DNA from 3 places in the Ureibacillus suwonensis genome. Region 3 is predicted to be linked to each of the others. Evidence: riboswitches for the same ligand, from Rfam matches in the RefSeq annotation. Region 3 holds a riboswitch; each other region holds the start of a gene.

Region 1 (3,280 bases), on a different contig from region 3:
GTACCAGCCAATTTGGAAGTGAATCCGCTTAAGAAGTGGTACATTGCTTGTTCTTTAGTCAATTTGCTGATTGGAGGAAGCACCCCAAAAGCATCCGCAGTCAAGAAAATGATCGTTTTTGGATGACCGGCAATTGATGGTGTCACGATATTTTCGATGTAATGGATTGGATATGCCGCTCTTGTATTTTCAGTTAAAGTATTATCATCGTAATCAGGCACGCGTGTAGCCGGATCGATTACAACGTTTTCCAATACAGTACCAAAGCGAATGGCATTATAAATTTCCGGTTCTTTTTCAGCAGATAGATTGATTGTTTTTGCGTAGCAACCGCCTTCGATATTGAATACGCCATTGTCAGACCAACCATGTTCATCATCACCAATCAATTTCCGGTTGCTGTCTGCGGAAAGCGTTGTTTTACCTGTACCGGATAAACCGAAGAATAATGCTACATCGCCGGCTTCACCAACGTTGGCTGAGCAGTGCATTGAAAGAATTCCTTTTTCAGGCAATAAATAGTTCATAATACTGAAGATGGATTTTTTCATCTCGCCGGCATATTCTGTGCCGCCAATCAGAATGATTTTCTTTTCGAAAGAAACGATGATGAATGCTTCAGAATTTGTTCCATCCACAGCTGGATCCGCTTTGAAACCAGGTGCTGAAACAATTGTGAAGTCAGCATCATGTGAAACCAATTCTTCTTGAGTTGGACGGATGAATAATTGATGGCAGAAAAGATTGTGCCAAGCGTATTCATTTACGACTTGAATTGCCAATTGCGAATCTTTATCCGCTCCGGCAAAGCCTTTGAATACGAATAGCTCATCTTTGTCTTTCAAGTAATTTAAAACTTTGATATACAAGTTATCAAACACTTCAGAAGAAATTGGTTGGTTTACGCTTCCCCAGTCGATTTTACCTTTGATGCTTTCTTCTTCGACGATAAATTTATCTTTTGGAGAACGTCCGGTATATTTTCCAGTTTCGGCAACAATGGCGCCATCAGTTGTGAGTCTCGCTTCCCCGCGAATAACCGCTTTTTCAACCAATTGCGGCACCGATAATTGGGTGTTTATATTTTTACCTTTTAATAATTCCTTCAGCTCATTTGCAACTTCTACTGAATTCATCGATTAAATACCATCCTTTTTTTATTTTTAGGGAAATTATTCTTTGTTATATAATACAAAAAATAGTATAACACATTGGGTGGAATAATCTATACTAATCCTTAAAATTTATTTGTGAAATTTTTTGACTTCTCTTCCAACCTCCTTGAAGAAAATGGAATTATGAAAAGACAGTAGACAAATAAGAAAAAACATTTGACAATGCAGTATAGATTACGTAACATGTTGCATGAACGGATACTCTTATCCAGAGCTGGTGGAGGGTTAAGGCCCTATGAAACCCGGCAACCTGCATTATCTATATAATAATGCGTGGTGCTAACCTGATGCAAGGGATTCCCTTGAACGATAAGAGTGAAAGGTAGAGATTTCAGTTCCTTTCCTCATGCAGAAATGTGGATAGGAACTTTTTTTATTCAAATCAATCCGGCATATATTCAAGCTAAAATAGATTAGCGAGTTTTATACCTTTCATTATCCTCGTAATGTTCCTTACGGGCGGAAGTCGGAAAGGATCATGGATAATGAGTACCGTATCATAAAGAGCTTCGTCTCAACAATTTAGGAGGAAAATGAATGTCAAAACGTCGGCTGTTTACATCAGAAAGTGTAACGGAAGGGCATCCGGATAAAATTTGTGACCAAATCTCCGATGCCATTTTGGATGCGATACTCGCAGAAGATCCAAATGCAAGAGTTGCTTGCGAAACGATTGTAACAACGGGATTGGTCCTTGTTACAGGAGAAATTACAACAACAACATATGTAGATATTCAAAGCATTGTTCGTAATACGGTTGCGGAAATTGGATATACGCGAGGAAAATTTGGATTTGATGCGGAAAACTTGGCGGTGCTCACTGCAATTGGCGAACAATCACCGGACATTGCGGAAGGTGTGGACCGAGCATTGGAAGCCCGGGAAGGATACATGACGGATGAGGAGATTGAAGCGATCGGTGCTGGCGACCAAGGGTTGATTTTTGGATTTGCTTGCAATGAAACGCCTGAATTGATGCCTCTTCCGATCAGCTTGGCGCATCAACTTTCCAGAAGATTGACGGAAGTCCGCAAGTCGAAAGAAATCCCTTATTTGCGTCCGGACGGGAAAACGCAAGTGACGGTAGAATATGATGAAAACAACATTCCTCGCCGAATCGATACGATTGTTATTTCAACTCAGCATGATGAGGGCGTCACTCAAGAACAAATCAAAGAAGATATAATGGAAAAAGTGGTCAAAACCATCATTCCTGCAGAGTTGTTGGATGGGGATACAAAGTATTTCATCAACCCGACTGGCCGATTCGTAATTGGTGGACCTAAAGGGGATGCAGGGCTCACTGGCCGCAAAATCATTGTCGATACGTATGGAGGATACGCCCGTCACGGTGGGGGAGCATTCTCCGGCAAGGATCCGACAAAAGTGGATCGTTCCGCTGCCTATGCGGCTCGTTATGTAGCGAAAAACATCGTTGCATCCGGTCTCGCTGACCGTGTGGAAGTTCAGTTGGCTTATGCAATCGGTGTCGCCCGTCCTGTATCCATTTCCATCGATACATTCGGAACGGGAAAAGTGGCTGAAAACCAATTGGTTGAATGGGTAAATGAATTGTTCGATTTGCGTCCTGCAGGCATCATCAAAATGCTTGATCTGCGCAGACCGATTTACAAACAAACGGCTGCATACGGCCATTTTGGACGCACAGACATCGATTTGCCTTGGGAAAGAACGGACGTGGCGGAAAAATTACGCCAAAAAGCGGGAATATAATATAATATGAAATGCAGGCAAACAATATGCCTGCATTTTTCATTTATTTCTTTAATGATTGATAATATTTCCCTTTTTGAACGTATTCGTTAATGATGCGATCCATATCTTTCCGTTCCGCTTCGGTCACTTCCCGCACGACTTTTGCGGGATTCCCCATCGCAACGGAATTGGGCGGGATTTTTTTCCCTGGAGGCACTAAACTTCCAGCTGCAATAAGCGCCCCCTCGCCGATTTCCGCACCGTCCAAAACGATTGCCCCCATGCCGATTAATGCGCGTTTGCGGATAATGCAGCTATGTAGAGTCACCTGATGGCCGACGATGACCTCATCCTCAATAATGAGAGGGTTGTTCGGACTTTGATGCAAG
Region 2 (3,280 bases), on a different contig from region 3:
CGTTCAAAACAAGGGGCGTTCCCCCAAAAGTATCGGTCGAAATAATATCCGCCCCCGCCTCCAAGTAGGCACGGTGGATTTTTGAAATCACATCCGGTCTTGTCAAGACAAGATGTTCATTGCATCCTTCATATTGTTCGCCACCGAAATCTTCCGCTGACAAATTTTCCTGCTGGAGCATTGTACCCATTGCCCCGTCAATGATCAAAATTCGTTTCTGCAACTGTTCTTCGATTGGATGGTTAACCATTTGCTATAACTCCTTTGTTCTGCTCATCAAGTTGTTGGATATATTGCAATAGTTGTGATGTTATATCGTATCGCATAAACGGCGTGATCAAATAGATTCCGTTAAAGTATTTCGTTGCCGTATCTAACAACTCTTTCGCAATTTCAAGACCCACTCTTGTTTCTTCTTCTTTATTTCCGCTCACTTGTTTCATTCTTTCCAACACATCATCGGACAATTTGATTCCTGGCACTTCATGATGCAAGAACTCCGCATTTTTAAAGCTTGTGAGCGGCATGATTCCGATATAAATCGGTGTTTCCAAATGTTTCGTCGCTTCATATACTTCCACGATTTTTTCCTTGGAGTATACCGGCTGGGAAATGAAGTAATCCGCACCATGTTCGATTTTTTTCTCAAGGCGGCTTACCGCGCGATCAATCACCCTTACATTCGGATTGAAAGCGGCCGCTACAGAGAAGTTGGCTTTCTTTTTAAGGGCTTTTCCGGAGAAAGAAATCCCTTCGTTCAATTGTTTGATGAGGGAGATCAATTCCATGGATGAAACATCATAAACGCTTGTGGCGCCCGGAAAATCCCCCACTTTTGTCGGGTCTCCTGTAACGGCTAATACATCATGGAGACCAAGGGCGCTTAACCCCAACAAATGGGATTGCAACCCGATCAAATTCCGGTCCCGGCATGTAATATGGGGCATTGTGCGGATTCCGTATTGCAATTTTAAGATGGCCCCCATCGCCAAGTTGCTGACTCTTGGGGAAGCCAAGGAATTGTCGGCCATCATGATAAGGTCTGCCCCGGCCTCGTACAGCGCTTTGGCCCCTTCAATAAATTTGTCGATTTCAAGATGCTTTGGTGTATCCAACTCGACAATGACCGAACGTTCCCTTTTCGCTTTTTCATGAAGCGGCTCGAAACTCCGCGGTTCTGCTTCCTGAATGACAATTTCCCTTTGGGGTTTTGCCACTTTCTTTTCAACCGGCTGGAAATGGGCCAGTTTCTTTTTCATCGCTTCAATATGTTTTGGCGTCGTTCCGCAGCATCCTCCGATGAGCCTTACCCCTTCATTGCAAAGTTCCACTGCGGCACGGGCAAAATAATCCACTTCCGATTCATAAACGACGCGGCCATCCTCGATATCCAACAGGGATGCGTTCGGATAAGCCGATAAAAAGGCCCGTTCGGGAATTTCCACCTCTTCAAAGGCCTGTAATGTGTGATAAGGGCCAAGACGGCAGTTCACTCCTACGACATCTGCCCCCAATTGTTCAAGCCGCTTCAACGCATCATTCAATTTCATGCCGTTCAATAACACGCCAGGTTCCTGCATGGAAACTTGGGCGATGATAGGCATATCCGTCATTAGCCTTAGCATTTTCAACGTTTCCGTAAGTTCTTCAAAATCATAGTAAGTTTCAAGCAATAAACCATCCAACTGTCCGTCAATCAACACTTCCGCCTGTTCACGGACAGCTTCCAGAATTTCCTCCAATGTGTGGTCAACTTTCCGGACGCCGCGAATTCCGCCGATGGAACCCAAAACAAAGACGTTGTGGCCTTCTGCTGCACGCTTGGCTACAGCAATCGCCCCTTGGTTAATTTCCGCCACTTTGGACTCCAATCCATAACGGGCAAGCTTGATTCCATTGGCTCCATAAGTATTCGTTTGAATCACATCAGCGCCGGCCTGTATGTATTCGCTATGAATTTTTTCGATAATGTCCGGTCTTTCAATATTCATTTCTTCATGGCAGTATTCAAGTCCGTACGAATATAAAAGGGTTCCCATCGCCCCATCCGCAACCAACACTCTATTTCTTAAAGCTTCCAGTAGCCCCATCCAAATTCCCTCACTTTTCTTTACTTCTTAAATATTCAGTTAATTCATCTAAAAGAAAAAGCCTTCTTGCGAAAGAAGGCTTGTCATTTCCTTTTGAAGTCACCTTATCTTTCGGCCATTGCCGCTGGATTTAGCACCTTACTAATTTCATTAGTGGTTGCTGAAGCTTCACAGGGCCAGTTCCCTCCACTTCTCTCGATAAGTAATATTCAATTTTGAAATACCGATATAATAGCTTACATCATAAACGGTATTCTTCATTTTGTCAAGTTAACTAATCGGAATTAATGCGAAATGATATCGAAAATTTTCTCTGCCGTTTCTTTACCATTATCGATACATGCGCCGATTCCTACGCCGAAATAAGAACATCCTGCAATGAACAGATTTGGATAGAGCTGATCCAATTTTGCCAACACTTGATCCAATGCTTCGTGATGGGCCAAATCATAAGTCGGCATCGCTTCAATCCATTTCGTAATATTCACAATGCTAGGTTGCGCTTCTATATTCAAGCTGAGTTTAATATCGTTCAATGCCACTTTTGTCAGCTCTTCATCAGTCATGTTAATCAATTCTTGATAACGTGGATTGCTTTCCTTATAGAAGACGCGCACCAACAGGTTCCCTTCTTTGGACGTATGTTTCCATTTGCGGCTTGTCCAAGTGGATGCATTACATGCCAAATCGCTGTTATGGGAAACGATAAATCCGGTGCCATCCTGCGGCAATACGGAATCCGGCAGATCAAAGCCCAAATACATTGTGATGGCGGATGCATCTTTGAATTGGTTGAAATAAGGTTCCAATTCTTCATTATTCAAAAGATGTTTAATCACTTTGTTAGGCAATGCCAAAACAACAACATCCGATTCCATTTTATCGCCACTAGCCAAAGTGATTTCATAACGATCATTTTTCTTCTCGACTTGAACCGTTTCCGTGCCTTTATAAATTTCTACATCATCCAACAGTTCTTCCAATCGGTCGATCAATTGGCTTAAACCGTTTTTAAAAGACAAGAATTTTTTATTTGCTTCCCGTTCAAATTTTTCCCGATTCGCTTGCAATCCTTTCATCAGGCTGCCATATTCATTTTTATAATCGACCAAATACGGAATGGTGGAAGCGATGGACAATTTATAAATATCTCCGGAATAAACGCCGGCAAGTACTGGGGCAATCTGCTT
Region 3 (3,280 bases):
ACCCGCTGCAAATGGGCAGCGTTTTATTTTGCTACGGATGGGCAGCATTTGTTTTTGGATTTTGCAACTGCTGCGAATGAGCAGCTTTGAATCCATATAGCCAGTGCCGGATTTACATGCTTTGATCCGCTGACACTGGGTTCTTCAGCTCAAATGAGAGCCGAATTGGGATTTTCCGGTATCAAATGACCGTTCTTTCTTTTATATGCAAATAGAGGGGCTTTTATAAATGATCAACTTAAGCGTTCTTTACACCAAATTCAGCTGCTGCTTTGGCTAAAGCCTGATCTAAATCCGCAATAATATCATCTGCGTTTTCCAAGCCGATGGATAGGCGGATGAGCTCTTCTCCAACACCGGCAATTTTCAATTCTTCAGGAGATAATTGTTGGTGAGTTGTTGAAGCCGGATGAATAATCAATGATCTTGCATCTCCAACGTTTGCAACATGAGAGAACAATTTCACGTTGTCAATAACGACACTGCCTGCTTCACGGCCACCTTTAATGCCGAATGTCACCATAGAACCATAACCGTTTTTCAAGTATTTTTTCGCTAAATGGTGAGATTCGAATGATTCATCTCCTGGATAATTCACGTATTCCACGTATGGGTGGTTTTTCAAAAACGCCACTACTTTTTCCGCATTTTCACTATGTCTTGGATAGCGGAGGTGAAGAGTTTCCAATCCTTGAAGGAAACTGAAAGCCGCATCCGGACCTAAAGTTGGGCCTAAGTCGCGCAATAATTGAACGCGCAATTTTGTTGCAAAAGCTGCGCCTGCTGTATCGATGCCGTAACGGATGCCGTGATAAGTGTGGTCAGGCTCTGTGAAACCAGGGAATCGACCTTGTGTCCAGTCGAATTTTCCTGCATCTACCACAACGCCACCGATTGTTGTACCGTGGCCGCCAATCCATTTTGTTGCTGAATGGATAACAACATCTGCTCCAAAATCAATTGGATTGCATCCATATGGTGATGGGAACGTATTGTCGATGATTAATGGAATGCCATGTTCATGGGCAATTGCTGCTACTGCTTCAATATCTAAAATATTTAAGCTAGGATTTCCTACTACTTCTGCATAGATTGCTTTTGTTTTGTCCGTAATTGCTTTGCGGAAGTTTTCCGGATCTCTTTCATCTACAAATGTTGTTGTAATGCCCCAACGAGGTAATGTGTTAGCAAATAAGTTATATGTTCCGCCATACAATGATCCAGCAGAGACAATTTCATCTCCCGCATTGGCGATATTTAAAATGGAGAAGGCAACTGCCGCCTGACCGGAAGATAGAGCAACAGCTGCAGAGCCACCTTCTAGCAAGGCAACACGCTTTTCAAACACATCGACTGTCGGGTTCATGATGCGGGAATAAATGTTTCCGACTTCTTCAAGGGCAAATAATTTTCGTGCATGTTCTGTGTTTTTGAAGGCATAAGCCGTCGTGCGATAAATCGGAACGGCAATTGCACCTGTTACTGGATCAGGTTGTTGACCACCGTGAAGTAATAGCGTTTCTGGTTTGAATTCGGACATGATATTTCCTCCTAAACAATAAATTTGATGGAAGGTTTCGAGAAGGCATGGAAGATAAAACAAAAACCCTCTTCATATAAGAAGAGGGCTTTGTACACGTACATTTCCTCCTCTTATCTTTCAGACAAACGTCTGTAGGATTTAGCACCTTTGCAAATTCTTGCCGGTTGCCGGGCATCTTTGGGCCTATTCCCTCCGCCACTCTTGATAAGAGTAATGATTAATTTTCCATCGTTGGATTAACTATAAAACATAGTAACCCACTCTGTCAACTATTTTTTTGAAATTTTTAAATCTTTTTTTATTTTATTGAGTATAATAGATTAAAGCGTTTTTTTCTATAAAAGGAGCAAATATTATGTTGATAGAGCTGATTATTTCACTTATTGCGGGATATTTTATCGGTTGCATCCATGGATCAAATGTGGCCCAATACCTTTCCGGGGTGAATCTGAAAGAAGCGGGCCATGGAAATGCGGGGGCTTCCAATGCCACCTTGACCCTTGGCTGGAAATACGGCATACTCGTAGGCCTCATTGATATCGGAAAAGGCGTCCTTGCCATAATCTTGGCAAAATATTTCTTAAATCACTTCACTTCATTGGATGCGGAGCAAATTTCCATATTCCTTTATTTGATAGGCGCGGCGGTCATTTTTGGCCATAATTTTCCTATCCATATGAATTTTCGGGGAGGAAAAGGAACCGCTTCCCTGATCGGCATTTTCGTTGCGATCAATTGGAAAATGGGTCTTCTTGCCGTAGTCGGTCTTATCGTTGTCTCTTTATTGACCAATTATTTGATTCTGGGCGTGTTTTTCTTTTATTTTGCATTTGCAATCAGCGCTTTGCTTTATGAGCCATCCCTCTGGCCTTTTATCATTGTTCTGTTCCTTCTTTTGGTCGCAATCATTTTGCATTTAGAAAACATAAAACGGATGAAGCGCGGCACAGAACCGACGATTCGTTCCGCCTTAAAAAAGAAGAAAGGCCCATCCGTATAAAAATAGTATCTTCCGTAAAGGGGTTATTCGTTGAACACACTTGGCTACGGAAGATACTTTTTTATTGTCCGCCGATTTCCGATTCATCCCGGTATGTTTCTTTTCCTTTAAAATAAGTAAGTATGACTTTTGCTTCGCTGATTTCACCTGGCGGAACCCTGAAAATATTTTTATCCAATATAATAAAGTCCGCCTGCATGCCTACCCGGATTTTTCCCAATTGTGCTTCCCTGCCTATTTGCCTCGCCGCATAAATGGTGTAGCTTCGGAGCATCTGCTTCAATGTGGCGCTTTCTTTCGGCCACAAAGGCTTTTGACTTTTTTCATCATTCCAGTGAAGTCTTGTCATTCCTGTCTCAATTCCATAAAGCGGGTTCAACTCACCATCAGGAAAGTTGCTGAAAGATGAGACCGGCAATCCCTTTTCAAAGTAGCTTTTCATTCGATGCCAGTTTTTAAGTTCGTCTTCCTTGCCGGCATCTATGGATTGATGAAAGATGGCCGGCTGGACGGATGGAATAATCCGAAACTTCCGGAAGTTTGTCAAATCATCATTCGTTACGATCGGCATATGGGAAATGACATGTTTAAAATTCTTTTTTCCATTTCGTACCCGCGCATATTCAAATCCTTCAAAAATCATGTGCAACTCTTTTTCTGCTTCCACATGAATCCGAAAACCTTCCCGATCCAGCAAATCCAACATATCAAGAAATTTCTCCTTCTCCCAAACCGCA

The links. A riboswitch is a leader RNA that binds a small molecule or an ion and turns the genes downstream of it on or off. The one in region 3 is predicted to bind S-adenosylmethionine.
Region 1: it holds a riboswitch for S-adenosylmethionine, as region 3 does, so the genes downstream of both, metK (methionine adenosyltransferase) here and ACFPOH_RS16795 (O-acetylhomoserine aminocarboxypropyltransferase/cysteine synthase family protein) in region 3, are expected to answer to the same signal.
Region 2: it holds a riboswitch for S-adenosylmethionine, as region 3 does, so the genes downstream of both, ACFPOH_RS02645 (bifunctional homocysteine S-methyltransferase/methylenetetrahydrofolate reductase) here and ACFPOH_RS16795 (O-acetylhomoserine aminocarboxypropyltransferase/cysteine synthase family protein) in region 3, are expected to answer to the same signal.

The regions. Positions count from the first base shown of each region.
Region 1 is NZ_JBHSNQ010000150.1:2,880-6,159, reverse strand. It holds gene pckA (phosphoenolpyruvate carboxykinase (ATP)) at 1-1,136, opposite strand, end outside; SAM riboswitch class I at 1,377-1,491, shown strand; gene metK (methionine adenosyltransferase) at 1,713-2,909, shown strand; gene ACFPOH_RS11595 (gamma carbonic anhydrase) at 2,953-3,280, opposite strand, start outside.
Region 2 is NZ_JBHSNQ010000033.1:20,187-23,466, forward strand. It holds gene metH (methionine synthase) at 1-250, opposite strand, end outside; gene ACFPOH_RS02645 (bifunctional homocysteine S-methyltransferase/methylenetetrahydrofolate reductase) at 243-2,090, opposite strand; SAM riboswitch class I at 2,192-2,295, opposite strand; gene hemG (protoporphyrinogen oxidase) at 2,375-3,280, opposite strand, start outside.
Region 3 is NZ_JBHSNQ010000195.1:2,287-5,566, forward strand. It holds gene ACFPOH_RS16795 (O-acetylhomoserine aminocarboxypropyltransferase/cysteine synthase family protein) at 239-1,540, opposite strand; SAM riboswitch class I at 1,651-1,754, opposite strand; gene ACFPOH_RS16800 (glycerol-3-phosphate acyltransferase) at 1,899-2,543, shown strand; gene ACFPOH_RS16805 (amidohydrolase) at 2,605-3,280, opposite strand, start outside.